2 regions of the Pseudoalteromonas sp. DL-6 genome follow, and region 1 is predicted to be linked to the other one. Evidence: riboswitches for the same ligand, from Rfam matches in the RefSeq annotation. Region 1 holds a riboswitch; the other holds the start of a gene.

The links. Region 1 has a riboswitch for cobalamin ahead of B1F84_RS12850 (ABC transporter ATP-binding protein). Riboswitches for the same ligand answer to the same signal wherever they lie in the genome.
Region 2: linked by a shared signal. The riboswitch ahead of B1F84_RS03945 (TonB-dependent receptor) and the one ahead of B1F84_RS12850 (ABC transporter ATP-binding protein) in region 1 are both predicted to bind cobalamin.

What each region holds. Positions count from the first base shown of each region.
Region 1 covers NZ_CP019770.1:2,742,738-2,758,709, reverse strand. Annotated here, with positions in the region: gene B1F84_RS12930 (1-acylglycerol-3-phosphate O-acyltransferase) at 1-212, shown strand, start outside; gene rraB (ribonuclease E inhibitor RraB) at 212-547, shown strand; gene B1F84_RS12920 (zinc transporter ZntB) at 616-1,587, opposite strand; gene B1F84_RS12915 (ATP-dependent zinc protease) at 1,862-2,284, shown strand; gene rimK (30S ribosomal protein S6--L-glutamate ligase) at 2,349-3,254, shown strand; gene B1F84_RS12905 (succinylglutamate desuccinylase/aspartoacylase family protein) at 3,241-4,299, shown strand; gene B1F84_RS12900 (mechanosensitive ion channel domain-containing protein) at 4,360-4,932, opposite strand; gene B1F84_RS12895 (POTRA domain-containing protein) at 4,997-6,715, opposite strand; gene B1F84_RS12890 (DUF3630 family protein) at 6,856-7,140, opposite strand; gene recQ (DNA helicase RecQ) at 7,148-8,971, opposite strand; gene B1F84_RS12880 (thioesterase family protein) at 9,115-9,570, shown strand; gene rarD (EamA family transporter RarD) at 9,622-10,542, shown strand; gene B1F84_RS12870 (response regulator) at 10,546-11,778, opposite strand; gene B1F84_RS12865 (DUF413 domain-containing protein) at 11,866-12,240, opposite strand; gene B1F84_RS12860 (LysR family transcriptional regulator) at 12,330-13,199, shown strand; gene B1F84_RS12855 (porin) at 13,365-14,294, shown strand; cobalamin riboswitch at 14,352-14,482, shown strand; gene B1F84_RS12850 (ABC transporter ATP-binding protein) at 14,556-15,368, shown strand; gene B1F84_RS12845 (iron ABC transporter permease) at 15,370-15,972, shown strand, end outside.
Region 2 covers NZ_CP019770.1:847,555-863,526, forward strand. Annotated here, with positions in the region: gene thiI (tRNA uracil 4-sulfurtransferase ThiI) at 9-1,466, shown strand; gene B1F84_RS03930 (2-dehydropantoate 2-reductase) at 1,493-2,395, opposite strand; gene B1F84_RS03935 (VanZ family protein) at 2,388-2,738, opposite strand; gene B1F84_RS03940 (YajQ family cyclic di-GMP-binding protein) at 2,890-3,372, shown strand; cobalamin riboswitch at 3,723-3,888, shown strand; gene B1F84_RS03945 (TonB-dependent receptor) at 3,925-5,772, shown strand; gene msrA (peptide-methionine (S)-S-oxide reductase MsrA) at 5,847-6,383, opposite strand; gene B1F84_RS03955 (efflux RND transporter permease subunit) at 6,460-9,558, opposite strand; gene B1F84_RS03960 (efflux RND transporter periplasmic adaptor subunit) at 9,562-10,614, opposite strand; gene B1F84_RS03965 (DUF2982 domain-containing protein) at 10,862-11,566, shown strand; gene B1F84_RS03970 (hypothetical protein) at 11,602-11,934, shown strand; gene B1F84_RS03975 (DUF1566 domain-containing protein) at 12,002-13,645, shown strand; gene B1F84_RS03980 (DUF1566 domain-containing protein) at 13,655-14,170, shown strand; gene B1F84_RS03985 (AAA family ATPase) at 14,325-15,245, shown strand; gene B1F84_RS03990 (general secretion pathway protein GspB) at 15,257-15,972, shown strand, end outside.

The sequences.
Region 1 (15,972 bases):
TGAGTGCAGAGGTGCCTATTGTGCCAGTATGTATGAACACAACCGATAAAACCATTAAACTAAATCGTTGGGATAATGGTACAATTTACATCGAAATGTTAGCCCCCATAGCACTTGATAAAAGTATCAGTGCCCGTGAACATGCTAAAAGTGTGCACAGCATTATGGCTGCTAAAATAACAGAATTAGATGCTCAAGTGAGAGAGAAATAATGGAAAACTGGCGTGAAATAAGTGAAGACATCGTAACTTCATTACTTGAAGATGGTTCCGATCCGGAAATTCTTTATGAAGTAGAACACCACTTTGTATGTGAAGACTTTACTAAGTTAGAACAAGCTGCACTTGCTGCGTTTAAACTAGGTTACGATGTAGAAGAGCCAGCAGAACTTGAGCTTGAAGACGGCGAAAAAATTTGGAGCTTTGACATTGTTGTTGAAGCCGAATTAGATGTTGACGTTATAATGGAAGACGTTGATAAGCTTGCGCAGCTTGCGGTTGAATGTGATGTAGAATACGACGGTTGGGGCACTTACTTTCAAGAGTAAGGGTGTCTAATGCAAAAGGCGAACAATAATGTTCGCCTTTTTTGTGTCTTGTTGGAGCTATGCTGTAATTACAGCCACTTTTTATTTTTAAAGTAAATACCAATGCCACCAGTCAAAACAACCAAAAAAACGACAAATGCAGTGAATGCATAGGGGCTGTCTGTCCCTGGTATACCGCCGACGTTGACACCTAATAATCCAGTTAAAAATCCCAGCGGTAAAAATAAAGCCGCCACTACCGACATCACATACATACGCTGATTTAATTGCTCAGACACTTGGTTAGTAATGGTTTGTTGAATAACTTGCGCGCGCTCTATTGAGCTATCGAGCTCTTCTAAATAGCGAATAAGTAAGTTGGTGGTTTCATTTAGCTTGGCTTTATTTTCGTCAAAAAGCCATGGGTAATGATGATTAACCATGTTGCTTAACGCTTCTTTTTGTGGTTTTAAGTACCGTTTTAGCGCGATTGTTTGACGGCGAAGTTGCGACAAGCCCTGGTTATCAAACTTTTTACTGGGTTCATCAATTTCTTCTTCAAACTCATCTAAGCTTTCATCTAGTTCATCTATTACCGTTTGCATACGTGAAGTGAGTTTCTGCGCTAATGTACACACCAGTTCAGAAATACTGCTTGGCCCCTCGTTATTATTTAATGAGGTTAGAATATCTTGCACTGATAATAATCGGCGCTTGCGGGTAGTGATCACCACATCTTTATTAATAAATAAGCGAATAGACACCATGTCTTCAGGGCTTTGTGCTGGATTTAAATTAATTCCACGTAAAAACAGCATATGGCCATTCGTTGTAGGAGTAATACGAGGGCGTGTTTCATCTGCGGTCAGTGATTCAAGTTCGTAGTCGTTTAACAGCCCGCAATTTTTTAACCAGTCAACGGCTTCTTTTTGACTGTAGTCCATATGCACCCACAGCTTTCCATCAGTGGGTTGCCATTGGCGTAATTGTTTACTGTTTTCTATTGGGCGAGCACCGCCTTGTTCATCAAGAATAAGCGCATGAAGTAAGCCGTTAATCATAATAATTTCTCATAAATGGTATATTTTTAATACAGTTGACTGTAATGTATTTAATTAAGTAAATAAAATTTAGCTTTACTTTTCGTATGTTAAATTGAGTTAAGCAACAAAAAATTGTTTTTTAGCCTATGGTTAAGTGCACCCGCTAAGGTGCATTGTTAAACGAGTTAACTTAAAAGGTCAATCAAATCGGCTTATCGAGTAGATGAATTTATTTTGTTGGTATTTTGTTGGCTGTAGCGTATAAAACACTTTTTTTACTAAGGGCACATTTATGACGACAAAAATAACAGTTGGTTGGCGTGAGTGGTTAAGTTTACCCGAGCTAGGCATCGAGCAAATTAAAGCAAAAATAGATACTGGTGCGCGTACTTCCTGTATTCATGCAATTAATATTGAAGAGTACGAAGTAGATGGCGAAAAATGGGTTAAATTTACAGCCCAACCATTGCAAGAAGACGAGCAAACGCAAATTACCTGCAATGCCAAAGTTAAAAAGATGAAGTACGTCACCAGCTCTAGTGGCCAGAGAGAATTACGTTATTTTATTGAGACCACATTACATGCAGGCGAATATAGCTGGCCAATAGAAATAACATTAACAAGTCGTGCGTCAATGAAGTTTAGAATGTTGTTAGGGCGCACAGCAATGGAAAATCGTATAGTCGTTGATCCGGCTTTATCACATTTATTATAAGAATTCGTTGAGCAGCGTTAAGTGTTAACGTCATGCTTAACATCATTTAGTTAAGGCTTTAATGATGAAAATTGGTATTTTATCTCGTAACAAAAAATTATATTCAACGCGTCGTCTAATCGAAGCTGCTGAGGCGCGCGGACATGAAGTGAAAGTAATTGATGCGTTACGCTCTTACATGAACATAAACTCAGAACAACCTGAAATTCATTATCGTGGTGAAAACCTAAAAGATTTCGATGCTATCGTGCCACGTATTGGTGCATCGGTTACATTTTATGGTTGTGCTGTATTACGCCAATTTGAAATGATGGGGGTGTTCCCTGTTAATGAATCTGTGGCTATTTCTCGCTCTCGCGATAAATTACGTTCTTTGCAGTTACTATCACGTAAAGGTGTGGGTATGCCGGTTACAGGCTTTGCCAGCAAGCCAGATGACGTAAAAGATTTATTAGAAATGGTAGGCGGCGCACCGGTTGTTATTAAGCTACTTGAAGGTACTCAAGGTATTGGTGTGGTATTGGCCGAAACACGTAAAGCAGCTGAAAGTGTTATTGAGGCATTCATGGGTTTAAAAGCCAATATCATGGTGCAAGAGTACATTAAAGAAGCAGGCGGTGCAGACATTCGTTGTTTTGTATTGGGTGATAAAGTAATTGCTGCGATGAAACGCCAAGCGCAAGAAGGCGAGTTCCGCTCTAATCTTCACCGTGGTGGTAGTGCTACACTGGTGCGTATTACTCCAGAAGAGCGTAAAACAGCAGTTGCAGCGGCAAAAGCAATGGGCTTAAACGTTGCTGGCGTTGACTTACTTCGCTCATCTCGTGGTCCTTTGGTTATGGAAGTAAACTCATCGCCAGGCCTTGAGGGAATTGAAGTGGCAACAGGTAAAGATATAGCGGGTATGGTGATTGATTTCATCGAAAAAACGGCCTCAGTGAAAGGAACAGCAACACGTGGCAAAGGTTAAAATTAACCGTCCTTTTACCTTATTAGGTGAAAGTATTGGCGTAGGTGAGCGAAAAACACTGGCGCTGGAAGCTGCAAAGCTTTATACCCATTCTCCGCTTAATATCCCTATTGAAGTGGTCAATGGTGTAATGGAAGGCCCTGTCTTGATGGTTTGCGCCGCAATACATGGTGATGAGCTAAATGGTGTTGAAGTGGTGCGCCAATTACTGGCTAAAATCGACCCTAGCCAGCTACGTGGAACCCTTATCGCAGTGCCGATTGTGAATGTGTTTGGTTTTATTCATAAGTCGCGTTACTTGCCTGATCGCCGCGATATGAACCGAAGTTTTCCTGGGTCTGAGCGTGGCTCGTTAGCGGGTCGCATGGCGTATATGTTTTTTAACCAAGTCGCTGTGCACTGTACGCATATTATAGATTTGCATACGGGTGCGATTCACCGTACTAACTTACCGCAAATACGCGCTAATTTAGCCGATGAAGCAACAGCGCAAATGGCTAAAGCCTTTGGCACACCAGCAGTAATTAACGCGTCGTTACGCAATGGCTCGCTGCGTAGTGAAGCGGCCAATTTGGGTATACCCGTTATTACCTACGAAGCCGGTGAGGCGTTGCGCTTTGACCCGATTGCAATTGCAGCAGGGGTTCAAGGAGTTGATTATGTTATGCGTCATTTAAAAATGATGCGTGGTAAGCGTCCTAAAAAGCTACCTGAGCCAGTTATTGCAGGTTCAACAAGTTGGGTGCGAGCTGAGGTTGATGGCATAGTAAGAGCGCAAGTATCGTTAGGTGAAAGAGTAATGAAAGGCCAAGTGCTTGCTTATATAAGTAGCCCGCTTGGCGACTCTGAGCTTGAACTGCTTGCCCCACGTAGCGGTATTATTATTGGTCAGCAAACCATGCCACTAGTAAATGAAGGCGATGCCGTATTTCATATTGCTTACTTTGCCCACTCAAATAGTTTGGTAGAGCAACAGCTTGAAAGTTTTATTGGTGAAATAAGCGATTTAGACGATGAGCTGAAAACAGCTGAGCTAAATAACTAACCTATTAACAGCTACTAAAAAGCCGTTTTAGTTAATAAAACGGCTTTTTTTATGCTAAATTTATGATTTTTTAGGGCCAATAATGCGTTTGATTTTAGGTGCTTTTGTTGGTTTTGGCTCTGTATTGAGTACTAACACGGGGCGGGTAACAAATAAGTTATTAGGGTAAATCACTCTGTGGCCATCAACGTGTTCGAGTAAGACATTCATCAGCCCCATTTCAATAATACGCCCTTCAATGGCGTTAGCTCCATCCACAATTCTCACCCAATAACCTACACGGCAGTCATTTTGAATAAACATCAGTAAAAACGCGGTTAAGTTACTCAGCAATGACCACGCCGCAAAGAGTGCAACGCCTAGCATGGCAAATAAAGAAGAGCCTAATACCAGTAAACCACGCAGTTCTATTCCCCAAAAAACTAATACTAAACACAGCATCACAAAGGCGAGTATTATTTTTAATAGTAACTCTGCACGGTATTTTCGGTGTAAATCGATTTTACCTCGAATGGCTTTTTCGAGTAATTTTTTAGTTAGCTTTAACAGCAACGGAAAGCTTAAAAGGGCAATAATGGTTACGATTAATTTATATTGTGTGCCCACAAGCTCTAAAACAGTGATTAATTCCAAAACGTATTCTCACAATAATGATAGGCGCACAGTTTAACGTTTTAGCTTTGTGCGCAGTAGTGATTTAAAAAGAATTTTTGACGCTCAGTAGCCACTGTACCGAGTCAACATCGTTGTATTTATTTAGTGGCGCAGCAATATCAAGGTGGATCATGGTACCTGCATTGGCGCGACTTGGCGCAAGGCGTAAACCTAAACCCACATTTTTAAGCACAGGGGTATTTTCAACTTGATACAGGGTATTCGAGTCGTTGTTATACCATGCGCGGCCTACATCTACAAAGGCTGCACCACCCACTTTAAATAGCTGTAGTAAATCATATTCCCAATAGTAGCGCTTTTCTAAGCTGACTAAAAAACTACGATCCCCATGTTGAAACTCCATAGGGTAACCGCGTAAACCGGTTTCTCCCCCTAGGGTAAGCTGTTTATCATTGGTGAGATTTTTTGCGTATTGTAGCCTGGCTTTTACATACCAAGACTGATCAATACTGGTATTTAAATAATATTGAATTTGGCTGGTGGTGATTAAGTTTTCAAGCTGTTTTTGTTCTTTATTCCAATAACCTTGAATATCAGCGTGAAAGCGCCACAGCGTATTATCGCCACTAAAATGTGCCTTGTTAAAGTTAAACGAGTAAATAGCGCGGCTATCGTCATTACTAATCGATTCATCAGAGTAACCCAACGTAGCTTTGATATTCCAACCTAAATTTAAATCCTCGGTACGATAAATACTGTCAAAGTTACGCACTTTTATAAAGTTATCTTCAAACCAATGGCCGCTTACATAAGGGTAACTAAGTTGCCTATTTTCAGCTAGCGGCACTGTGGTTTCATCTATGCTTTTAAATGTTTGTTGCTCATCAATATAACCAAGGCTTAAACGCTGTGTCCAATTATGACTAAGGGCTTTAGAGTGACCAAAAAACACCTGATTTAGATCGGAGGTTTGTTCAAACTCACTAAATTTTTCGCCCCTAAGGTAGAGGGCTTCTTCTCGCTGGGTCGAGTAACTCAGGGCACCATAACTATAAGGTGTATCAATAGCGTAAAACGGGTAAGTTAGCTCAATTAAGTGACTCTTGCCGTCACTATTGTCAGCATACTCTAAACGCCCTCTGTAGCGACTTGATAGGATATTTGGATCATCGTAAACAAATAAATAGCCATTACGATCACTGTCGGTTTTGCGGGCAAACGATAGTCGTTTACCCCACCCAAATAAGTTCGACTCGCGAAAGCCAATACTTGATTTATTTTCGCCGCCACTGCGGCTAAAGCTAAGCTCTGGTAATAAAGTCCATAAATCGCGAGTCACCACGGTTACATCAACATCGCCATCGCAGTTTTCGTTGGCAATGATTTGTGCGTCATATAAATAGTTTTGTTTACGCAGTAGCCGCTCAGATTCCGCTAGCGTTTTTTGATTAAAAGTATCACCCGCTTTAAACAATAAAATGCTTTTAATAACCTCAGGCTCAGTTTGTATATGTGCACGGTTAGCAAAGCGAAATAGTGCGTTGTTTTCAGCTTCAAGTTCGGTATTAAAAACATTAAGTTGTTTAAGATTAATTGAGGCAATTTTAGCGTTACTATTTGTTGTAAGCGGTGGGGTTTGAGACTCGATTTGGCGACGCAAATTAATTTCATGAGTTTGTGATGAGTCGTCATTTGGGCAGCTTTGGGCTAGTGGCGTTTCTTGCGCGCAAACGCTGAGCATAAACATACTCGAAATAGAAAGGCTAAAACAACTACGTGCAATCCATTTTCTATTTAGCATTGACCCTCTTTAGCGCTATTTTGCAAAATAAAACACTTACTCTTAGCTTACATCATTGTTATTAATATGTAAGTAAAAGTGCCAATTTAGTTTATTTTTTATAGCGATTATAAGGTATTAGCGGTAAATAGGTGTTGGTCTTAGCTTAAATAAAATGTTAACGCTGCCAATAGGTTGTCAGCATCTTGCCCTTCGCCGTTAATCCATACACTTTGACTGTAATGTTCAAAATTTAAATTAAACGTGTGGTTAGCATAGTTAAAACGCAGTTGATGACGATCAGCCCCAGCCGCAAATTCACTAATGCTAATTTCATCGCTGTGCAAAAAAAACGTTCCCCACAATTCAAAGTCTTCATCGTGCGGCAGCTCTGTTGGTTTAACAATAATACATTGATGTGTGTGATCGTATTCAAGTTCGGTCATAAGGGGCTTATTGCGTTGCTAGATAATGTCGAATTGCGGTTAAAAACTCACCGCCATATTTGTTTAATTTAGTAAAACCAACTCCCGACACTTTTAAAAACTCACTGTCGTTTGTAGGCATAAGCTGCGCCATTTCGGCCAGTGTTTTATCGTTAAATACCACATAAGGAGGCACGTCATCGGCATCGGCTAATTCTTTACGTAATGCACGCAGGCGAGCGAATAGTTTTTTATCGTAATTAAACTGCGCTAATTTATCCTGATAAACGTGCTTAGCTTGTAGGCGTGGTTCAGCCAGTTGCAGCGCATACTCACCCTTTAAAATAGCGCGTGCGGCTTCAGTAAGCCGTAATGATGCGCCCTGAGTTATATCTTGGCTTAATAGCCCCTGGTGAATAAGTTGGCGTAAAATACTCAGCCAAAACTCACTGCTTTTATCTTTACCTATGCCATAGGTGCTGAGTTCATGGTGGTTGTTATCACGAATGCGACTGGTATTAGCGCCGCGCAATAACTCTACGATGTAACCTAAACCAAATCGTTGCTGTGCACGATAGACACACGAAAGTGCTTGTTGGGCAACCAGTGTGCCATCAAAGCTTTTTGGTGGATTTAAGCAAATATCACAGTTACCGCACGGCTCTCGTTGGTATTCACTAAAGTAGTTTAATAATATTTGACGTCTGCAGGTCTGCGCTTCGGCAAAACTGGCCATGGCATTAAAACGTTGTTCTTCTACTCGACGGCGTTGCTCATCGTCAATATCTTCAAAAAAGCGTCTAACCCGGCCTATATCTGCGGGGTCAAAATACATAATGGCTTCTGCAGCCAGTCCATCACGCCCAGCGCGACCTGTTTCTTGATAATACGCTTCAATACTTTTTGGAATGTCGTAATGCAGTACAAAACGCACGTTAGGCTTGTTAATTCCCATTCCAAAGGCAACAGTGGCAACCACAATTTGAATATCGTCACGAGCAAACCCGGTTTGCACAAATTGACGCTGTTCGTTACTCATTCCCGCATGATAAGCCGCGGCATTGAGACCTGCATCGGCAAGTTTTTCAGCAATGTCATCAACCCGCTTGCGGCTGGTGCAATAAATAATACCGCTTTGATTTTTTTGCTCTTTTAAATAACGCAGTAATTGCACCATAGGTTTAAATTTTTCTTCTATGGTGTAACGAATATTAGGGCGGTCAAAGCTGCCAGTGTGAATATAAGGCTGCTGCAGCTTTAGTTGCTCAACAATATCAAAGCGAGTGGCTTTATCAGCGGTGGCAGTGAGTGCCATCATCGGCACATTTGCAAAGCGTTGTTTAAGCTCATTTAAACGAAAATAATGTGGTCTAAAGTCATGACCCCAATGAGAAACACAATGCGCCTCATCAATAGCAAACAAGCTGACATTTAAATGCGATAACCGCTCTAAAAATTCTCTTTGCAGCACTTTCTCAGGGGCAACATAGAGTAATTTTATAAGCCCCTGATGCAACTGCTGATAGACTAGCTGCTGTTCTTCACGTGCTAAGCTGTTATTTATGTAAGCGGCTTTGACGCCTAGAGCTTGTAACTGAGTTACTTGATCTTGCATTAAAGAAATGAGCGGAGAGATAACAATGGTTACCCCCTCTAATACTAGTGCGGGTATTTGGTAACAAACCGATTTGCCACCACCGGTAGGCAATAATACTAACGAGTCTTGGCCATTAATTGCAGCATCAATTACTGCACTTTGACCGTCGCGAAATTCACTGTAACCAAACACTTGTTTGAGTACAGTTTCGGGTTTACGCACCAGCGTATTGGGAGAGGGAGTTAGTGTATTCATCGGCGCTATTTTAGTGGTTTTTTGTCAGGATGTCTTTAGCTTTCATTACTTGGTGTAAACATAGGTAATGATAATCGAGGAGGTTACAACAGCTTAAAGTTGTGCTTTACTCATCGTACCACCTTAAAACATAGAGAATAATAATGAATAAAGAAATGTTGATTGAACAAGTTGGGGCGTTGTTTGTAAATAATATGCCTTTTAACCAGTTTTTAAAAATAGCGGTGGAGTCGCTTAGTACTGAACAAGCTAAAATCTCCTTTCCTTGGCAAGATGTGTTAATAGGCAACCCCGCGCAAAAAATTCTCCATGGCGGGGTTATTTCGGCAGTACTTGATAATGTGGGTGGAATGCTTGCTGCCGCCAGCGTTATAGGAAAACTAGACGATGCAGATTTACCCAGTGTACATAAAAAGCTAGCCACACTGGGGACCATAGATTTACGCACCGACTATTTACGCCCAGGTAAAGGCGAGGTGTTTATTGCTAGTGCTAAACTGATTCGCTCAGGAAATAAAGTATGCGTGTGCCGAATGGAGTTGCACAACGAGCAGTCAGTACAAATTGCTTTTGGAACGGGCACGTATTTAGTTGGCTAAAAAGTGAGAGGGGGTTAAACTTACGGCCTTTTAAATCACCAAGTGGTTACTATGTCGATTGATACCGAGCAGCGAAAGGGCGCCATTTTTGCCTGCCTCGCTTTTTTTATGTGGGGCCTAGCACCTATTTATTTTAAGATGATCCAACATGTGTCAGCATTTGAAATTTTAATGCACCGTGTTATTTGGTCAGTGGTGTTTCTTATTGTGGTAGTGAGTGTGCTGAGCTACTGGGATAAAATTAAACGCATTTTAATCCAACCTAAACTTATTTTAATGTTAGTTGTTACCTCTACCTTACTGGGATTTAACTGGGGGTTGTTTATATGGGCCATTAATAACAACCACATGCTAGATGCCAGTTTAGGCTACTATATTAATCCTTTGTTAAACGTACTGCTTGGCATGGTGTTTTTAAACGAGCGGTTACGTAAGTTGCAAGGTGCTGCTGTTGCCTTAGCTTTTACGGGCGTGTTGTTACAGCTAATTAGCTTTGGCTCATTTCCAGTTGTGGCTTTTTCGTTAGCGACATCTTTCGCGTTATATGGCTTATTACGTAAAAAGCTACAGGTTGATGCTTTGCCTGGGATTTTAATCGAGGCATTAATATTATTACCAGTGGCACTGACCTATTGGTGGTTAATGGTGCCGACCGAAACCTCTAATTTACCAGCGAATGATTGGCTAACTAATGCATTGTTAGTGAGTGCGGGCATAGTGACTACGCTGCCATTGCTATGTTTTACTGGCGCGGCTAAGCGATTGCAATACACAACGCTTGGGTTTTTTCAGTACATAGGCCCTAGCTTAATGTTTATTTTAGCAGTGGTGTTTTATGGTGAAGTGTTTGATGCTGAACGGGTAATTACCTTTGCGTGTATTTGGAGTGCATTGGCTATTTTTAGTTGGGATTCATACCATCAGTCGCGTAAACGCAGAAAAGCGGCGATTGTTGCCTCCGGAGTGGTTTAGAAACTAAACCACTTTATTACGACCCGACTCTTTGGCTTTGTAGAGCTTTAAGTCGGCTTGTTTTAATAACTCGTCAATTTGATAGGTTTCACTATGGCTGAAGCCTATCGACAGCGTAAACTTGATTTGTGCTTGGCTAAATTCATGGCTGTTAAGCTCAATAAAAAGTCTGAAACTTTCGAGTCGTTTTAGTGCTTCTTGTTCGGTCAATTCAGTAAAAAATACCGCAAATTCTTCTCCGCCTAAACGGGCAACCAATTGGTTTTCAAAATACTTATTAAAACACACCGCAAGCCCTTTTAGCACTTCATCGCCGGCATCATGGCCATAGGTATCGTTAATCGCTTTAAAATGATCAATATCAAGCATCGCTAGCATGGCTGGTGTTTCTGCCTTTTTTAACTGCTTTAACGACTTATTAGCCTCTTCGAAAAAGTAACGACGATTAGGAAGTTTAGTTAAATAGTCGGTATTGGCTTGTCGCTTTATGGTGGCTATGTGTTCTAGCATATCGACGTTTTGGCTTAACCGGCAGTAAAACTCTTCACTATTAAAAGGTTTATACAAATAATCATTTGCCCCATTTTTTAGAAATAAGGCAGATAAATTAGACGACGTAGCACCTGAAATTCCAATAATAGCTTTTTCGTCATTAGTGTAAATCCGCCTAATTTCATTGCACAGCTCAACACCGCCCATGTTAGGCATTTCTTTATCGGTAATAATTACAGCAATATCTGGCGTATTTTCAAGCTCTTTGAGCGCCTCTATGCCATCGGCTGCTTGTAATACTTGGTATTTATGACGTGTTAATAAACTACATATGTATTGGCGTGTTGACGCTGAATCATCAACAACCAGTACTTTTACCTGTTTATTGCGAGGTAGGCGGTAAAGTTGCTTTTCTAAATATTCATAAGCTTGTTTATTGCCTTTGATAATGTAATCAATAATAGGGTATTTTTCGACGGTGTCGCGAGTTTGTTTATCAATATTGCCCGTCATAACTATGGTGGGGATATCTGCTGCAACCGTGCAGGGAACCGCTTCCCCTCGCGGGGCATCAGGCAATATAAAGTCAACGACCGCGCAAAAGTAAGCGTGCTCACTTATTAGCTCTTTAGTCTCAGCCAGCGACTGAGCGATATCAACCTCGTAGCCCGCTTTTTGCGCGATATGCTTTTGCACTCGCGCAATTGCGGGTGTGTCTTCAACAATAAGTATTCTGTGCGTCACGTAACAGCCCTGTTTAAAATTTTGCAAAAGTGTTTGCTTATACAAGTTGTAACTGCTAAAACGCCAAAAAGCAACTATTGTAATGACTTATAAATTGTCAGCCTCAGAATAATAATCTTGGCTGATTGGTGTTGGCCCTGAAATTTTTGAGCGACCAAATAATGTATGAAATTTTGTTTTGCAGGTTGTTAACTTTAAGTATTTAACCCATGCTCGCTCAATTGGGTTACTTGGCTCAATTATGCCACTGACCGCATTTACAAATTGTTGCTGATATTCGTTTTGTGGCTCAATTGTTTTGTTATACAGACTTTTTAAAACAACACCGTGCTGTTCTAAAATACTTGCCTCTAACAGGGTAAAATGTCCGCTGCGGCTAAATCCGCGTGGAAAGTTTTGATCATCATAAAACTGACGTTGACTAACAAATGCTTGACGAAGTAGTGAAATATCATTGCTCATAGCTGTACCCTCATACCAATTATTAGCTGGAGTATGGGACATAATTGCTATTTTTTTAAACAAAAAATTTTTATCGTGAGGATAAAAAATTGGACATAGATTTATTAAAAACATTTGTCGAAGTGGTGCGTACTCGCCATTTTGGTAAAGCGGCAGAAAACCTATACATAACGCAGTCTGCGGTGAGTTTTCGAATTCGTCAATTAGAGCAGGGATTAGGCGTAAATTTATTTATTCGCCAGCGTAATAATATACAACTAACGGCCCCTGGTGAGCGCTTATTACCGCATGCGCAAATGATTATTACCGGTATGCAAAGAGCCAAAGTGGATGTTGCACTTGCAGATAATATGCATAAGCAAATAAGCTTAGCAGGGACTCCTAATATTTGGGATGCTTTTTTACAGTTTGGTATTACAAATATTGTATCGGCTATGCCTGGTGTATCGCTGGTGGCAGAAGTGAAAGCGCAACAAGAGAGTACTCGATTACTACTAGAACGCACCCTTGATCTCGCCATTTTATTTGATCCGCCAAAAGTGGATGAACTCGTGGTTGAACGAATTTGTGAACTACCTATTATTCCGGTGAGTGGTTACGACACCGCAACAGGCGATAACTTCTTTGATAATCAATATGTGTATGTTGATTGGGGAACCACGTTTTCTCTTTGGCATGCGCGTCAGTTTACTGGTAAAACGCCGCCTTATTTTAGAACTAGCACTGGTCGTATAGCGCTTGATTTAATACTGCAATGCGGTGGTAGTGCGTTTATTCCACAAGTATTAGTTAAAGATCATTTGGAAAAAGGCGAACTTTTTCATGTTAAAGGGGTAGAAAATACCTCAAGAGATGTATTTGTTGCCTATCATAGAGATAACGAGCAGAAAGAGTTAATTGAAACCTTAGTTAATTTGTTGTCGCAAATGACACCCAGTTTATTGAAACAAAGTAAGTAGTGATCAGGCCGTATTTTAGTTACATGTTATTTTGATTTCATAATTAATGCAGTTTTATTAACTTAAAAAGACAAAAATATGTCGTTTGTAATATTTTTGTCATTTAGTGGTGACACACTGCTGCTGTTTTAAAAATTAGCCTATTGTGATTATCGAGGAAATAACATGAAATTTGTAAAATCGAGCTTGTGCTTAGCCTTACTTAGTGGTTTATCTTTTAATGCGCTTGCAGAAGTAGACATTTACGGTAAAGCGAATGTAACCGTTCAATCATCTGACGATGGTGAAGGGTCGTTTACTGAAATTAAAAGTAATGCATCTCGTTTCGGACTTAAAGGGTCTGAAAAAATTTCAGACGGTTTAGAAGCTGTTTATAAGTTTGAATTTCAGGTTGATGTGTCGGATGCTGACTCAAAAGGCGATAAAGATAATATTTCAGCACGTAATCAATATGTAGGTTTTAAAGGTTCATTTGGTCAGGTAGTAATAGGCCGTAACGATACAGCGCTAAAGCAGGCGCAAGGTAAAGTAGACTTATTTAGCGACCTTGAAGGTGATATTAAAAATATCTTTAAAGGTGAAAACCGTTTAGGTAACTCAGTATCTTACGCTTCAAACAGCTATGAAGGCTTTAAAGTATTAGCGTCATTTATTGCAGAAGACGATGTAGATGCTAAAAATGGTTACTCAGTGGCGTTAACTTATGGTGATTCAGGCCTTAAAAAGAGCGCAGTATATGCTGCTATTGCTGCTGACAGCGAAGTGAACGGCTACGATGTAGTACGTGCAACAGTACAAGGTAAAATTGAAGATTTTAGACTTGGCGCTATGTACCAAACACAAGAAAAATTAGACGGCAGCGCAGAAGCTGATGGCTATTTAGTGAATGCAGCTTACCTAATGGGTAGTAACACTTTTAAAGTTCAATACCAAGCAATGGACTTTGATGACAGCGATGATAAAAGCGCTGTAACAGTGGGTGTTGATCATAAGCTAAACAAAAACCTTAAAGTGTTTGGCTTTTACTCAAGTTTTGATATGGACAACAACGTTGACCAAGATTACCTAGGTTTAGGTATGGAATATAAGTTTTAACTAATACTTAGTTAAAACACTCCCTTTTAACCGCACTCAGTTGAGTGCGGTTTTTTTTGCTTTAAATTATTTACTTATCTGCGCATAATAGCCAAGCATTTGGAATGAGGTGAAACTCCTCAACTATTCCCGTAACTGTGATCAGTTTTACTGTAAGTCAGATACAAGTGCCTTAAAACTTCATATAACGAGCGGGTTAACTCATTTTCTTTTTAGTACTTGTGGTACTGAGTGTGGGTTTTTCCTGCCTAGGATAATTTTTTGCACACTCAAACCTCTAAACAAACAGCGCTTTTAACCGTAAATAATGTCTCTTGGCGAGTGGGTAATACCTTAATCCTTAAGCATATTAATGTGAGTATTGAGCGTGGCAAGTTTGTTGGCTTAATTGGTCCTAATGGTGCGGGAAAATCGAGTTTACTGCGTTGCTTATATCGATTTAATCAGCCATCAGCAGGCGAGGTTAAATTTAATAATACCGATATTTGGCAACTAAAAAGCGAAGACTACGCTAAGCAGGTTGCTGTTGTGCTACAAGAAACACCGTCGCAATTTAACCTCTCGTTATTCGATGTTGTGGCTCTTGGGCTTACGCCACATAAAACGCTATTCAGTTCGACCACCCAAGCAGATAAACAAAAAATAGCTCAGGCTATTAGCCATGTGGGACTTGAATCTCATAGTACTCAATTATTTGATTCGTTATCTGGCGGTGAAAAGCAACGTGCTTTTATTGCCCGCGCTATTGTGCAGCAACCACAACTTCTTATTATGGATGAACCGACCAGTCACCTTGATGTGAAATATCAAATTCAACTTATGGAGCTGGCTAAATCTTTAGGTATTACGGTGTTCGCGTCATTTCATGACTTAAATTTAGCCGCAGCTATGTGCGATGAGTTAGTGGTTATTAAAAACGGAGAGATTGTTGATGCAGGTAAGCCAAATAAAGTGGTCACCGAGCAGATGCTGGATGAGGTGTTTGGTGTTTGTGCTCAAGTGAGCACTCACCCTCAAGCAACAATCAAAGGTGAGGCTATTCCTCATATTACTTATTATTATGGATACCAATAATATGACGGCCTTTTCTAACCACGCCGTTGCATTAATCGCTGCGCTATTATGCGCACTATTGAGTTTATTTATCGCACTAAGTTTTGGTGCGGTACCTACGTCGCTCGCAGATGTATACCAAAGCTTAACCTTTTCAAACGAGGCTTCATTTACCAGCCGTATTATTATTGAATTAAGAATGCCACGTACTTTGTTGGCTTTTTTAGCCGGTAGTGGCTTAGCGATTGCAGGTTTAATACTACAAACGGTTACCCGTAATCCCTTAGCTGATCCTTATTTATTTGGTATTTCGTCTGGTGCTTCATTAGGGGTGGTTATATTAATGTCCTTGGTAGGAGCTGGGGCGGGTATTGCACTATCTGGGGCGGCATTAACCGGCAGTTTAGTGGCGATGGGGTTATTAATTTTAATTGCAGGTAGCCAGCGCAACGCTCAAGTTGAGTCGATGTTATTGGCAGGGGTGGCCTTATCATTTTTATTTAGTGCTTTTACTAGTTTGTTACTTTATTGGAGCGATCCACAAGCAGTCGCGGCTATTTTATTTTGGACTTTAGGTAGTTTTGCTAAAGCACAGTGGCAGTCGCTGCTGTTACCTGCCTTAGTC
Region 2 (15,972 bases), 1.3 Mb from region 1:
GTTAAACTATGCTTAAATTTATCGTCAAACTTCACCCTGAAATAGCCATTAAAAGCCGTTCAGTCCGTAAACGCTTTACCAAAGTGTTAGAAAATAACATTAAAATTGTATTGCGTCGTGTTGACGAAAAAGTACAAGTACGTAATAACTGGGATAATATTTCAGTTGTTACAAAACTAGATGATGCTCAAACTCGCCTTGATTTTATTGATAGCTTGCAGCGCATTCCTGGCATCGTACAGTTTATTGAAGTGACCGAAACAGACTTTAAAACTCTTGATGACATCTATCAAAAAACCATTGCGTTAGTTGGCCACACTATTATTGGTAAAACCTTTTGTGTACGTGCTAAGCGCATAGGTCAACATGATTTTACTTCAACTGAATTAGAGCGCTACGTTGGTGGCGGGCTTAATCAACACGTTGAAGGTGCGCGAGTAAAGCTAAGCCGCCCTGAGGTAACAATTCGTTTAGAAATTAAAGACGAAAAAGCTTACATAGTGACGCAAACCCATTTAGGAATGGCGGGCTTTCCTCTGCCAACACAAGACGATGTATTATCGCTTATGTCTGGTGGGTTTGATTCTGGCGTTGCCAGTTACCAGATGATCCGTAAAGGCGCTCGTACACACTTTTTATTCTTTAACTTAGGTGGTGCTGCCCATGAAATTGGGGTTAAGCAAGCGAGCTACTACCTATGGAAACAATACAGCTCTACGCATAAAGTTAAGTTTATTACTGTTGATTTTGAACCAGTTGTTGCGGAAATTTTAGAAAACGTTGAAAACAGCCAAATGGGTGTTGTGCTTAAACGTATGATGATGCGAGCGGGTAGTGCCGTTGCTGAAAAACTAAATATTCAAGCTTTGGTAACGGGTGAAAGTATAGGTCAGGTGTCTAGCCAAACCTTAGCTAACTTAAGTGTTATTGACCGTGTAACCGAAACGCTGATTTTACGTCCTCTTATTCAACATGATAAGCAAGAGATCATCAATATAGCGCGCCAAATAGGCACTGCAGAAATGGCTGAGACGATGCCTGAATACTGTGGTGTGATCTCTAAAAAGCCGACAGTTAAAGCCAAAATTGAAGTCATTAAAGCAGAAGAAGAGAAGTTTGATTTTGATGTATTAAATACCGTTATTGATAACGCCCGTGTTATGGATGTGCGCGATATTGATGTTGAAGCTAAGCAAGAGCTTAAAGAGGCTGAGTCAGTTACAGAGTTACCTGAAGGAGCGGTTGTTGTTGATATTCGCTCACCTGAAGAAGAAGATGCCGCACCGCTTGAAATTGATGGTATTGAAGTTATTCATTTACCGTTTTTCCGTTTAGCAACTAAGTTTGGTGATTTACCTAAAGGCAAAGACTATTACTTATATTGCCAAAAAGGGGTAATGAGCCAGTTACAAGCGCTTATTCTTCACGAAGAAGGCTTTACCACTGTAAAAGTCTATCGTCGTTAATGGCTAAATATTTTAAAAGCGCGGATTTATTCCGCGCTTTTTTTTACCAGAATTTCAGCAAGTAAAGCGTCATTATACGGGGTCGCAATATTATGTCGCTTGCCTTGCTCACTAATATAACCACAAATTGCCATGATCTCAGTTTGCCTATTGTGCATAACGTCTTGATGCATAGATGAGTAATTCTCTGCGGTTAAACTCATTACCTTGTAGGCGCGCTCGAGAGCATCGATAAGCTTAATATTAAGTTTAAGCGCGGTCGCAATATGGCACGCCTCTGTTAATAAATTAATAATTGAGCTATTGAACTGTGGCGCACGCAACTGGCCATTTTTTATATTGTACAGAGCGGTTAATGGATTTATGGCAATATTAACTAGTAGCTTTTCAAACCTAAGTTGCTCAATATTGTTGCTGACAATTAATTGCGGAATAGTGTGTAATTGCGCACTAAACTGTTGAAGATTTTGAATAGCTAGTTGATTACAGCCCCCTAATACACTTTGCCCGTTTCCAGTATGCTGCACAATATTAGGGTTTGACTTAAATCCAGCCATGCTGGTGGTTAAAAAGTACAACGATTGCTGCTGTGTTAACTGTGCATTTAATTGTTCAACATTACCCATGCCATTATGACTTAGTACAATATGGGTATTATTGCCTAGATAAGGTTTTACTTGGGCGTAGGCTTGTTGCACTGCAAACGCTTTAACAGTGAATAAAACAATTTCAAATTCAGGAGCTTGAGCTAATTGCTGTTGTGAGATGAAAGTAGCGTTAATTTTTTCCGAAGGGGCATCACCACGGCTATAAAAGCGCGTATTGACTGTGCCCTTTTTGGTAAGGATGTAAACAGTGTGATGTTTCGCTAAAAAATAGCTAAATAACAAGCCTATAGCACCATCACCAACAACGAGTATGTTAGCCATAATGCTTCTTTGTGCGCAGAGTTAATAGTGCTTTAGCTAAAAAATAGCTCGCTGCACCAATAAAATCGGCAACAAAATCGGCCAGTGATGCTTGTCTGTAAGGGAGGCTATCTTGCATAATTTCCATTGCGGCACCATAGCCGGCTAACAGCAATATTTGTGCATATAAAGGCAGTTTAAAGGCTTTATCCATAATAATGGCAAGTAAAAAGAAAATACCAAAATGCGCCACTTTATCTACATGCGGAAATAAGTTTGCAGCGCCTTTTACCTCTTTAGCAAATAAGAAGGTAAATGCGACAATACTAATCAAAAAAATAGCTTGGTAAACACGCCTCGTCACAAAAAATCCTAAAATCGTATAAAAAAGAAGCCTCAGTATATCAAACTAAATTAGTATCGCACCTGAACAAGATGCAGAAAAGTGTAAAGATTTATCATTTTAACGTTATAATTGCCGCATAAAATTAAGATTAGCTAGTTAGGAGAACATCATGCCTTCATTTGATATTGTATCTGAAGTAGAAATGAACGAAGCACAAAACGCGGTTGATAACGCCAATCGTGAATTAGAGACTCGATTTGATTTTAGAGGGGTCGATGCCTCAATTGAATTAAACGATAAAACAATTAAATTAAAAGCTGAAGCAGATGCTCAGGTTATGCAGTTGTTTGATATTTTAGCTGGTAAAGTTTCTAAGCGTGGGATGGATGTTGCGAGCCTAGAACTTCAAGAGATTTCTCGTGCAGGTAAAAATGTTTTTCGTAACGTTGCACTAAAGCAGGGCATCGAAAAAGACATGGCTAAAAAAGTAGTAAAAGCCATTAAAGATTCTAAAGTAAAAGTGCAAGCGGCTATTCAAGGCGAAGAAGTACGCGTAACGGGTAAAAAGCGAGATGACTTACAAGCTGCTATGCAAGTTGTGCGCACTGCCGATTTAGGTCAGCCATTTCAGTTTAAAAACTTCCGCGATTAATTTATTGTTTCGAGCTAGGCGCTACAGGCGCTTAGTTCAAAGCAACATGTATTTAGCCAAACACGTTATATTGTTTGGCTTTTTTATTTTTGGACCTATGATAATTACCGAACCCCGAACCCCGAACCCCGAACCCCGAACCCCGAACCCCGAACCCCGAACCCCGAACCCCGAACCCCGAACCCCGAACCCCGAACCCCGAACCCCGAACCCCGAATCCCGAATCCCGAACCCCGAGCCCCGAACCTCGAACCTCGAACCTCGAACCTCGCAACCCAACTTGTAGATGTTTAGACGTCCGTTGACATTTTTAAGTAAACAGATAACAATAGCAGCCTATTTTCAAGGTGCTTGCTAAACACTTCAAAGGTGTGATTTTTTTAGTAGGATAATCGGGAAGTTGGTGCGTTTTCATTGATGAAGTCAATCCCAACACTGCCCCCGCAACGGTAAAGTTATGCTGTATTTTATTATGGTAACTGAGTCCGGAGACCGGCCTTGATGTAATCTTACTTACTAACATCTTTGCGGTGGGCAGAGATAGGGAACATCATGATAAATAAAACTGCATTGGGTGTGGCCATTTCGGCTGCGCTGTCTTTTTCTGCATCTGCAGAACAAACCATTGAAAAAATAACCGTTACTGCTAATAAATTTGAACAACCTATAAATGATGTATTAGCAAGTGTGGCAGTTATCGACCGCGCTGATATTGAAAAAGCGAATTACCGAGACTTACCTGCAATATTAAATACCATAGCTGGGATTGATATTGTCCGTAACGGCGGTTTAGGTCAAAAGGCAGATATATTTGTTCGCGGTGCCAGCGCTAAATATACCTTAGTACTGGTTGATGGTGTAAGAGTGAGCGATGCAAGCTCAGGTAGTGTATCGCTGACGAATATTCCAGTTAATAGTATCGAGCGTGTTGAAGTTATTAAAGGTGCCAGAGCAGCTATTTATGGCTCTGATGCGGTAGCCGGAGTAATTAATATTATTACCCGTAAAGCCTCAAATAACTCGCTTTCGGCTACTTTAGGCAACCATAGCTACAGTAATTATCAGCTTGCTGGTGGGCTTGTAAAAGAGGCGCTTAGCTTTAATTATAATCTAGGCTACGAAGAGACAGATGGTTTTGATGTTACTGGCAAAGACCCTGTGGCTGAATACACCAAAGATCACGATGATGATGGCTACAAAAATAAAAACATTGGCTTTAATTTAGCGTATGAACTGGCTGAACTAGGTGAGTTGAGCTTACAGTCTCAGTACAGTGAAGGTGAAGCGCAGTATGACAACGCATGGGGTAACGATGCTTACGACTTTGAAAATTACACCGCTAAGCTAGGTTGGAAAAAAGCCTCAGAAATATATACCCAAAGTACTTCATTGAGTGTATCGCAAGAAGAAAATACCCAAACTGGCACCGATGTGCAACAAGTGTATAGCACAGAGCGTGTTGAGTTTGAATACCGAGGGCTTTATAGCCTAACGAAAGAGCTTGATTTATCTGGTGGTTTTAATTATTTGTCTGAGGATTTATCAAACTCATCAGCAACGTCATCAGAAGAAAAACGCGATAACAACGCATTGTTTATAGGCGCGTTTTATAGTCATCAACAATGGTTAGCAAATGCGGTTATCAGAACAGATGATTATGACTTCCACGGCCGTGCAAATACTTACAGCACTGGGCTTGGATATAAAGCGAATCAGTATGTAACGGTACGTTTAAATCATGGCACTGCATTTAGGGCGCCGTCTTTAATTAATGCGTTTGTAACTAACAGCCCATACTACCTGCCAAATAATAATATTAAGCCTGAGGAAGCCTTAAACAATGAATTTGGTGTTACCCTAGAAACTCAATGGGGGCGTTATGATATTGCTATTTTCGATAACCGTATCAATAATTTAATTAGTAATAATTATGATGCAGACTCAGGTAAATATATTGCAACTAACATAGATAAAGTATCTATGCAGGGGATAGAATTGTCGGCTGAGTTTTCAGCGTTAGGCTTTGAACACTCTGTTAATGTTAGTTTTTTAGATGCTACAGATGAAAAGACGAATACAGATTTACCACGCAGACCTTCTGAATCGTTTAATTATCAACTCGCTAAATCATGGGGCGATTTTGATGCCAGTTTAGATATGCAATATCGCTCATCGCGTCCATCAATTGCGTATTATGATTCTGAACTCGCTGGCTATACGGTATTTAATTTAGCAGCCAATTACCAGTTGCTTGAGAATTTATCGTTAGCTGCTCGAATAGAAAATATTACTGATAAAGAATATTTTACTGCAGCAACATGGTTTGCTGCCAGTGGTGAGCTATTAGGTTATAACAGCGCAGGAAGAACTTTCTTTGTGGGGGCAAATTACCAGTTTTAATTATCACTTTTAGTTGCCGAAAAACAAATAGCCCAGCAAATTGCTGGGCTATTTGGTTAGCGCTTTAAAGCATTTTATTCACTTAAAAATTCGCTAAATTCGGTTTCAAACTTGTGCAACTTAGGCGCAATTAAAATACTACAGTAGCCTTGTTCTGGGTTTTCATTGTAGTAGTCTTGGTGAAAACTTTCAGCAGGGTAAAAAGTGGTTGCTGGGCTTACCTCGGTTACTATAGGCTCGCTAACATGAGTCTGCAGCTCTGCAATAACGGCCTGTGTTTGTAATTGTTGTTGCTGATCATGGTAATACACAACGCTGCGGTATTGAGTGCCTATATCGTTACCTTGGCGGTTTAACTGGGTAGCATCATGCAAAGTGAAAAACATCGCGAGTAATGTTTCAAAGCTGATAATGCTGGCGTCAAATTCAACCTTAACCACTTCGGCATGCCCGCTATTGCCTGTGCAAATAGCTTTGTAGGTCGGGTTATCAGTGTGCCCGCCTGTGTAACCAGAACATACACTGAGCACCCCTCTAACACGCCTAAATGCCGCGTCAATACACCAAAAACAGCCGCCGCCTAGTGTTGCTACCTGTGTGGTCGAACTCATAAGTACTTCCTCAATTGTATGGTTATATGCACCAGAAAATAGCGCCGTAACAGCTAATTACGACGCTCAGAGTGAGTTAGATCTCTTTAAGTGGTTTTTCAGCTGCTTGTTTATCCAGCTTTTGCTGTAAAAACTCTGGTGATTGCGTATTACGTGCTAAGGCATAATAAGCAGCAGGTACAACAAACAGAGTCAGTATGGTGGCAACTGTTACACCGGTAAATACCACCACACCAATAACCATTCTGCTTTCTGAGCCAGGGCCTGAGGCCAACACCAAAGGCACAGCGCTCATAACTGTGGTCAGTGAGGTCATAATAATAGGACGTAAACGCTGGGTAGCGGCCTGCAAAATAGCTTCACTAAATTCCAACCCTTTATCACGTAACTGATTGGTAAATTCGACAATCAGTATACCGTTTTTAGCGCTTAACCCAATGAGCATCACAATCCCTATTTGACTGTATATGTTAAGTGTTAAGCCCATACTCCATAGCCCAAACATGGCGCCCATTAACCCAAGCGGAACGGTAAGCATAATAACAAACGGGTGCATAAAACTTTCAAACTGAGCAGCGAGCACTAAAAAGGTCACGGTCAATGCCAACACAAACACATAGGTCATGGCTGAGGCACCTTCATAAAACAACTGCGACTCACCTTTGTAGTCAATGGCACCATCAATGTCGTTTTCCTCTGCGGCAACATTGTTTAAAAAGTTTAGTGCTTGTTCTAGTGTGTAACCATCAGCTAGGTTGGCACTTAAGGTAATTGCACGCATACGGTTATAGCGGTTTAAACGCGAGGCGGTAGCTTCTTCTTTTAAGCTTATTAGGCTATCGAGTGGCACGAGTTCATTGCTACGAGATTTAAGGTAAATATTTGAAATATCAGTTGGGTTTGCAAAGTCTTCTTTGGTTCCCTTTAAGATTACATCGTATTCTTCACCGCGGTCAATAAAGGTGGTTACTCGGCGTTGACCAAGCATGGTTTCAAGTGTACGCCCCACATCTGAGACTGATACGCCTAAGTCTGCAGCTTTATTTTTATCAATACTCACCAAGAATTGTGGAAAGGTTTCTTTATAATCATGGTCAATTCGCACTAATCCAGGGTTTTTTTCAGCACGTTTAATAATTCTATCGCGCCAATCAGCTAGCTGAGCATAATCATTACCTTGTAAAACAAACTCTATTGGTCGTGATGAACCACCACCGCCAATACCACGGCGCATAATTGCAAAAGCACGTACATCGGTGACCTCTCGCATTTTACCGCTTATTTCATCCATGACTTCCCAAGTTGAGCGTTTGCGTTTATCCCAATCCGCCATACCAACAATGGCTACACCACCACTGCCACCCCAGCCAGGAACTCGCACTAAAACTCTACTTAGTTCGCCAGATTCAGAGTAAGGCATTAAGCGCTCTTCAATTTTTGCCATATTGGCGGCATTATTCTCATAACTAGCGCCTTCAGGGCCATTCATAAGCACAAAGAAAGTGCCACGGTCTTCTTTAGGGGTAAGTTCAGACGGTATTTGTAAAAATAATGAATAACTAACAAACCCAGCCAAAACTAAGCTCAGCATTAAGCCCCATTTTCTGGTCATGTTTGACGCTAAAGCGTTACGGTATCCATTTTCTAATTTAGTAAAAAAGCGGTCCATGACTTGGCTAAATTTACTTTCTTTTTCAGAGGCCTTTAACACCTTTGAACACAATGCCGGAGAGAGTGTTAATGCAGTAATGCTGGAGAAAAACACGGCAGCACTCACCGCCATTGCAAACTCTGTAAATAGTGCGCCTATTCGTCCTTCCATAAACACTAATGGTACAAACACAGAGATCAGCACTAGGGTGGTGGCTATAATTGCAAAGCCCACTTCGCGGGCGCCGCGATAAGCCGCTAATAAAGGCGGTTCACCAAGTTCAATGCGGCGGTGAATATTCTCTAGCATTACAATGGCGTCATCTACCACTAAGCCTATTGCTAATACCAGTGCTAGTAGAGTTAATAAGTTAATTGAATAACCCATTGCTAATAAAAACATAAAACTACTGACTAGAGCCACCGGTACGGTAACCGCTGGAATAAGTGTGGCGCGAATATTACCTAAAAATATAAAGATAATAAGCACGACTAACCCCATAGAAATTGCTAAAGTTTTATAAACCTCATTAATTGACTCTTTAATAAATACCGAAGAGTCGTAACTGTCTTCTATGGTGGTGCCTTCTGGTAGGTTACGCTTAATCTTTTCCAGTTCACTGCGGGCATTATCAACTACTGTAAGAGTATTTGCTTTGGCTTGTTTAACAATACCCATACCTATCATATTACGGCCATTTCCGCGGAATAAACTTTCATCATCGGCGGCTTCTAATTTTACGTCAGCCACTTCGCCAAGACGTACTAAATAGCCATCTTCACCTCGTTTAATAACCAGGTTTTGAAAATCGCGTTGATTTTTGTAACTGCGTGCGGTGCGCACAGTAAAATCACGGTCTACCGATTCAATTTCACCCGCCGGAAGCTCTACATTTTCACTACGCAGTGTTTGCTCTATATCACTAGAGGTAATACCACGGGCTGCCATTGCTTGGCGGTTGAGCCATACTTTCATGGCATACTTTCGCTCACCCCCAATACGCACATTTGATACACCATCAACAACAGCTAAACGGTCAACAATAAAACGTTGTGCATAATCAGAAAGTTGTAACGAGTCCATGGTTTCACTATTAAGTACAAACCATGCAATAGGGCTTTCATCACTGTTTGACTTTGATACCTCAGGAGGGCGCACTTGCTCTGGTAGACTATCAAGTGCTCGCGCAACACGCTCACGCACATCGTTAGAGGCATCGTCTATGTCACGGCTAATATTAAACTCAATGGTAATGTTTGAGCGGCCATTACGACTCGATGAATTAATGCTTTTAATACCCTCAATACCCGAAATTCGGTTTTCGATAACTTGGGTTATTTTGGTTTCAATAATCTCTGCAGATGCACCGGTATATTCAGTACTAATATTTACAATTGGCGTTTCAATATCAGGGTACTCGCGCAGTGGCAGCATACTAAAAGCAACTAAGCCAAAAGTGAGTAGGAGTAAGTTAATAACAATCGCAAAAACGGGGCGTTTAACGCTAGTATCGGTAATTTTCACGTGTTACCCCTTAACGCTTACTTTGCTACCAGAGCGAATTTTAATAATTCCCTCGGTAACAATCTGCTCGCCATTAGTTAGCCCTTTGTCTATTGCAACCCAGCCATTGTTTCTACTTGCAACATGCACTTCTATTCGTTTTGCGATGCCATCTTCAATTTGAAAAACATAGTGTTTATCTTGAAGTGGAATAATTGCTTTTTCAGGAACCATAAGCGCTTGATTGCTGCTTAGCTCTAGTGCGGTATTAAGTAGCATTCCTGGACGCAGTAAACCCGACTTATTGGCAAAACTTGCCGTTACTTCTATGCTGCGAGTGATTGAATCGATACGTGAGCTTATATGGGTTACTTTACCGGTGAATGTTTGATCAGGGTAAGCATCGTTTTGAGTGCGAACCGTCATTCCGTTTTTCAGTTGAGCTAAATACTTTTCAGGCACTTTAAAATCAACTTTTATGATACTGATATCATCTAAGGTTGTAATTACCGTGCTGTTATTAACATAGGCACCCACTGAGATTTCACGTTTGCCCAATAGCCCTGAGAAAGGGGCGGTAATAGCCATTTCATTAAGTTTGGTTTTGGCACTTTCTAGTTGTGCTTCGCTGGCATCAACGCGGGCTAGTTGTTCTTCAAGTAATGACTTTGCTGTCGCTTGTGAGCGAGAAAGTTCAGTAAGTTTGGTTAGTTGGCGTTTTTCTTCTTGTAAATTAATGCTAAGTTCTTTTACTGCAAATTGTTCTTGTTGGTTTTGCAGTTGCACTAATTTTTGCCCTTTGCTGACCAAGTCGCCATCTTCGAAGTAAATGTTGGTAACATAATCGTTTTGTGCGCTTTTAATATAGATAGCCTGATTAGCTCTGGCACTGCCGATGGCTTCAATCATAATAGCATTTTCTTGCGACTCTACAGTGTGTGCAGATACTTGCGTTGCCATTGCTGAGTAATCAGCTTGCTCGCCTTGTGATGCGGGCAAGTATAAATAAACACTAAAAATTAATAGTAACGAAATAATAAATGGAAATAGGGCTTTACCTGATTGTCTTGAGTGCATTGTTTTCATACCTGAAAATTAATTATAAGTATTGTACGAAATCAGGACAAAAAAAGGCGGTTATGTGTCTCATTAATTTGTGCGTTAGGCGTAAAAATAAATAATACTTATTAATTGTGTAGTGAGATAAATGATTATAGGAGTTAATTGGTGAACTTCAAAACATCATGCAAACGTTGTTTAACACTGAGAAAGTTAGTCTTGTGGGCTATTATTATGTTTATATTTTATATGGCGTTTTTTCAGTATGGCTAATATAAAAAAACAAACACTCAAATACCGAGCGCAAGGCGCTAAAAATGGGATTGAAATACTGGTAGTAGGAAGTATTGGCTTAATATTTATCATGCTATTTAATTTATTGCGCCCAGGTGAAATCAGTATTATTGAAATTTTTTTAGTAAGTTTATGTATTGCAGCAATTTTAATAGGTTTTTTTAAAACACAAGAACCTTTTTATAGTATTATTTTAACTGAGCAGCAATTAACATATCAGCATAAGTACGGGCAGTGGACTTTAAACCAAGAAAACATGCACCATTGTGGTATTCCTAAAGTTGATAATGGTATTGATCACCTTGAGCTTAACGCGATTGGTATTAAACTTAACGATGTAGATACATTTTTAGCTGCTTTAGCTCCAAGAATGGCGGGTAAACTACTAATAGAGCAGCGGCACTTTTTTATGCAAGTTGTTCAAAAAAATTGCAAGAATGGGCATTGCCCATCAGAATGGTTAGTTGAAGATAATAAATATAGGTCAAAAAAAGGAATTGACTATAATGGACTTATAGCAATGTTTGCTAATAGGGCTAAGCATCTTCAGCTTTTAACAGGGTATGACTTACTATTACCTGCAAGTGTAATAGAAAGTGATATTTGGGAATTTAGCGCAAATTTAAATAAATGGAAGCGTGATCCTTCTCAGTTTATAAAGTCGCAGTGTGAATAATAATATAACGACTCTCTGCGGAATTAGGAATAACTATGAGCCAAGACAGATCTTTCATTAAAAGTGGTCGAAATACCATTATACATAAAGATAGAAAGCTAGATTTAGTGATTGTTAATGGTGACAATCACCCTCGAATCAAAGTAACAGGAAATGGTCTTGAACCATTTAAAGAAGAGCTGCCAAAAAACCGCCGAGATGCAAAAGAGCGTTACCTAGATATAGTTTATATTTCTAGTGCTGATGTATTTAGTGAAGAAAAGCAGTTGTTGTTTATCCAATCCTTAGATGGCCGCGAGTACAAAGTAGATTACAGTAAAGTTGGCACTAAGCTATTTGTCCGTATTCATCAAGATAGCTATTTATAACACTACACTGGCACTTTTATTGCTAGATTGTCTTATTGGATAATTTTAGGATACAAAGGTGCTAAGTATGAGAGCCATTTCGTTAATACCCCTTATGTCATGTTTGCTTTTAGCGGCATGTGGAGGAGGTGGTAGTGATAACAGCGATATTAAAACGTCAGTATTTGCAGGTAACGACCTTCAAGTTGTAGAAAAATCAGACTTTACTATTTCTGCGAAAGGCTCACCCGCAGACGGTACATTTACTTGGCAACGTGTGAGCGGCCCCATTATAGATGTTTTTCCGCTTGAAGGGGCTGAACAAACCATTACTGCGCCAGATGTAAAGTCTGATAGTGAATTGGTTCTAAGAGTGAGCTATCAAACGTCAGATGGTAGTTTAGTGAATGACGACTTGAGTGTTTTTATTGCCTCTAATAATCAGCTTCCCCTTGCGGTTGTTACTCAAGTTGCCCCTGAAAATTTACCCTCAGTTTATAATGACACCGTGACTCTCAGTGCTTTAACATCAACGGATCCTGATGAAAATGGCGAAATTAACAGTTACTTGTGGCAATTATTGTCTGGGCCTGATTTAACAATAGACAGTTACACCAATTCAACCCTAAGTTTCAACCATCCATTATTAGAAAATAACACCAACTTAAAATGGCAACTCACCGTAACTGATGATGAAGGCGGAGTATCTGCATCACAATTCGATATGACTCTTAATAAAACAGCACAGGTCATTATTGCCAATGCGGGGGCTGATCAAACTGTAGAAGAGTTTGATAAAGTGATTTTAGATGCCACTGCTAGTGAGGCGGCAACTCAGTCTTATCAGTGTAGGTGGCAACAACTTACCGGAAATAGTGAAACTTTAACCGACTCACAGTCATGTAAAGCCAACTTTTTTGCTTCTGACATTGATTTAAACGCAACCCTTAGTTTTGAAGTGCAAGTTATGGACTTAAAAGGACGGACTGACACAGATACAGTATTTGTTGATATAACTCCCAAAGCGCTTGGATTAATAAACGACACTGGGGTTGGAGAGTGTTATAACAATACTCAACGTATTAATTGTAATAATGATGAGTTTCCAGCTCAAGATGCTGATCTTGGCAGAGATAGTTTTGCAAATCGGTTAGGTAAAGTGGGTAAAGGTAATCTAGCTTTTGATTACACCAAACTTAATGAGTTCGCTGATGAGTTGTTAGATGACGCACAAAACTTTAGCTGCATTCGCGATAATACAACCGGTCTTGTTTGGGAAGTAAAAAGTTCCTATTCCGGTGTGTTACCAAATACTTCGCTGCGTGATGGACAAAACCGTTATATTTGGCAAGGGACTGTCAATAGTGGCGATGTAACGGGTAGTGCTAACACCACGTGCCCAAGTAATAGAAATTGTGGATTGCAAACCTATATAGATGAGGTTAACGCCCTTGATTTTTGTGGTGGTAGTAACTGGCGTTTACCCACTTATACTGAACTTTTAGGTTTAATTGATTACGGTAAACAAGGGCAAAATATATTAATAGATACTGCTTTTTTCCCTAATACACCACCCAGCAATATTTTAGGACATTTACGTTACTGGACTTCACAAACCGCGGTTGATGGCAGCAGTTTATCTCAGGCTTATACTATCGATATGGTGGATGGTAACGACTTAGCTTACCCCAAAGATAATGTCGCTTATGTGCGCTTAGTTAGAAACCGTTAGGGGGTTATTATGAAATTAATTAAAGTTTTTATGTTGTTCGCTTTGGGATTGAGCTCACCACTTGCAGCGCAGCAGTGTTATCAGGAAGTTGCAACTAGCGATGACACCGATAGATTTGTGATTAATATTGATGGCACTGTATCAGACACTAAAACGGGGTTAATGTGGCAGCGTTGTAATTATGGTCAAGTTTATAATAGTGAAACAAATCGCTGTGACGGTGATACTCAGCCACTAAATTGGCAGGCGTCACTCAAAGGAGCATTCAACGACACTTCGGCAGGTTATAACGACTGGCAAGTACCAAGTATTAAAGAGTTGGCCAGTATTGTTGATCACCGTTGTACAGAGCCAAGCATAAATGTAGGTGTGTTTTTAGCAACGCAGTCGCAAAATTACTGGTCTAATACTTCAGGTATTAGCAATATGAATTCGGCATGGGTTTATCAATTTGCCAGTGGTTTAAATAGCTTACATGCAAAAACAAGTAACGTGTATTTACGGCTTGTACGTTATGAAAATTAATCAAATGAGATAGCTTGTAGCCACTAGAGCTGAGGTTATTTAATCTAAGCTCTAGTTATTTACACTATTTTAATAATAAAGCTTGGTTGTAGTTGTCACCCAGGCTATTTTTTTGCCATTATAGGCCGTGAATTAATGACCAAGGACTATAAAGGTGTACTTAAGCTATTTTGGTTTACAAGAAAAGCCATTTTCAATTTCGCCGAACCCTCATTACTTATTTTTAAGTGAGCGCCACAAAGAAGCCTTAGCACATCTTACCTATGGGCTAGGTGAAGACGGTGGCTTTGTGTTGTTAACTGGTGAGGTAGGGACAGGTAAAACCACCATAACACGAAGTATGTTAGAGCGGTTGCCTGAAAACACCCAAGTCGCCATGATCCACAACCCCGCTTTATCAGAGTTAGAATTACTGGCTAGTATTTGTGACGAACTACAAATTACTTACGATGCCCAAAATGCCACATTGAAAAGTTTAACGGATGTCATTAAAAAGCACCTTGAGTTTAATAATAAAGCGGGTGGTCATACTATTTTAATTATTGATGAAGCACAGTTGCTTGCCCCCGATGTGCTTGAACAATTGCGCTTATTAACCAATATTGAAACGGATCATAAAAAATTACTACAAATAGTATTAGTAGGTCAGCCTGAGTTACAAGTACTTTTAAAGCGCAATGAATTAAGGCAGCTGGCACAGCGAATTACCGCTAGATACCACTTATTAGCTTTAACACCAGGGCAGACTATTGCCTATATTCAACACCGATTACATATAGCGGGTTGTGATAAGAAAGTATTTTCTATGGATGCTATGCAGATGGTGCATCAACTGACAGGTGGTGTACCACGGTTAATGAACCTTGTTTGTGAACGTGCGTTAGTAGGCGCTTTTTCCAAGCAGCAAGAGCTTGTTGATAGCGACATTATTAAACAAGCAGCAAGTGAATCTTTACCTATCGACTTTATTGCAACTAATAATAATAAGCCCAGAAAAACGAGTTCGATTTGGCCTTATAGTGCTGCAGTGTTAACGCTTTTTGGTGCAGGGATTGGCCTGTCTTTTATTTTTTAGTTAGGTGGTTCATGTCTTATTTATTAGATGCGTTAAAGCAATCAAAACACGAAACTATGAGCGCAGAGCAGTATGACTTGCAAGCGCAACAATTAAAACAACAACGTCAATTGTTGACCTATCGCCGAATTAGCTTTTTACTCGCAGGTAGTCTAGTTGCCGTGGGTATACTGGTTAGTGGCTTTTTTGTCGGTAAATGGTTACAGCAAGAAAATGCAGCGATAAACAATAGCCATACACAGAATGAAATTTCTCAAACTACTCTCGTGCAAAAAAAGCCTGAGATGTTAAAAGAAACGCCTTCAAGTGAAGAAAAAGCCTCAGAAACGGTTAGTTCAGTAGAAGTAACGTCTCCAGAGCTAAGCCAAACGGCTGTGCCTAACAGTACGCCAACAATAGCAGGGCAGCTAATTTATGTTCAAACTCCAACCGGTGTGCAGCAAATGTTGCTTACGCCACAAGGCCAGTATTTGTCTATGAGCACTGCTCAATCGCCTCAAATGCAAACGCAAAATTATTCGACGCAGAATAACGTATCACCTAGCTTTCAACCGAGTAATCAACCGCAAAGTGTGCAAACTCAAACAGCGAAAAGAACACTCAGTGCCGATGAGCTGAGTAAATATAAAGTGTTAGGCAAGCCGCTGAATCAAACTGTACCCGAGCAACGGCCATCATCGCCTAGTGAACTTGATGCTGTTCCCGACACGCTTAAAAATGCGTTTGC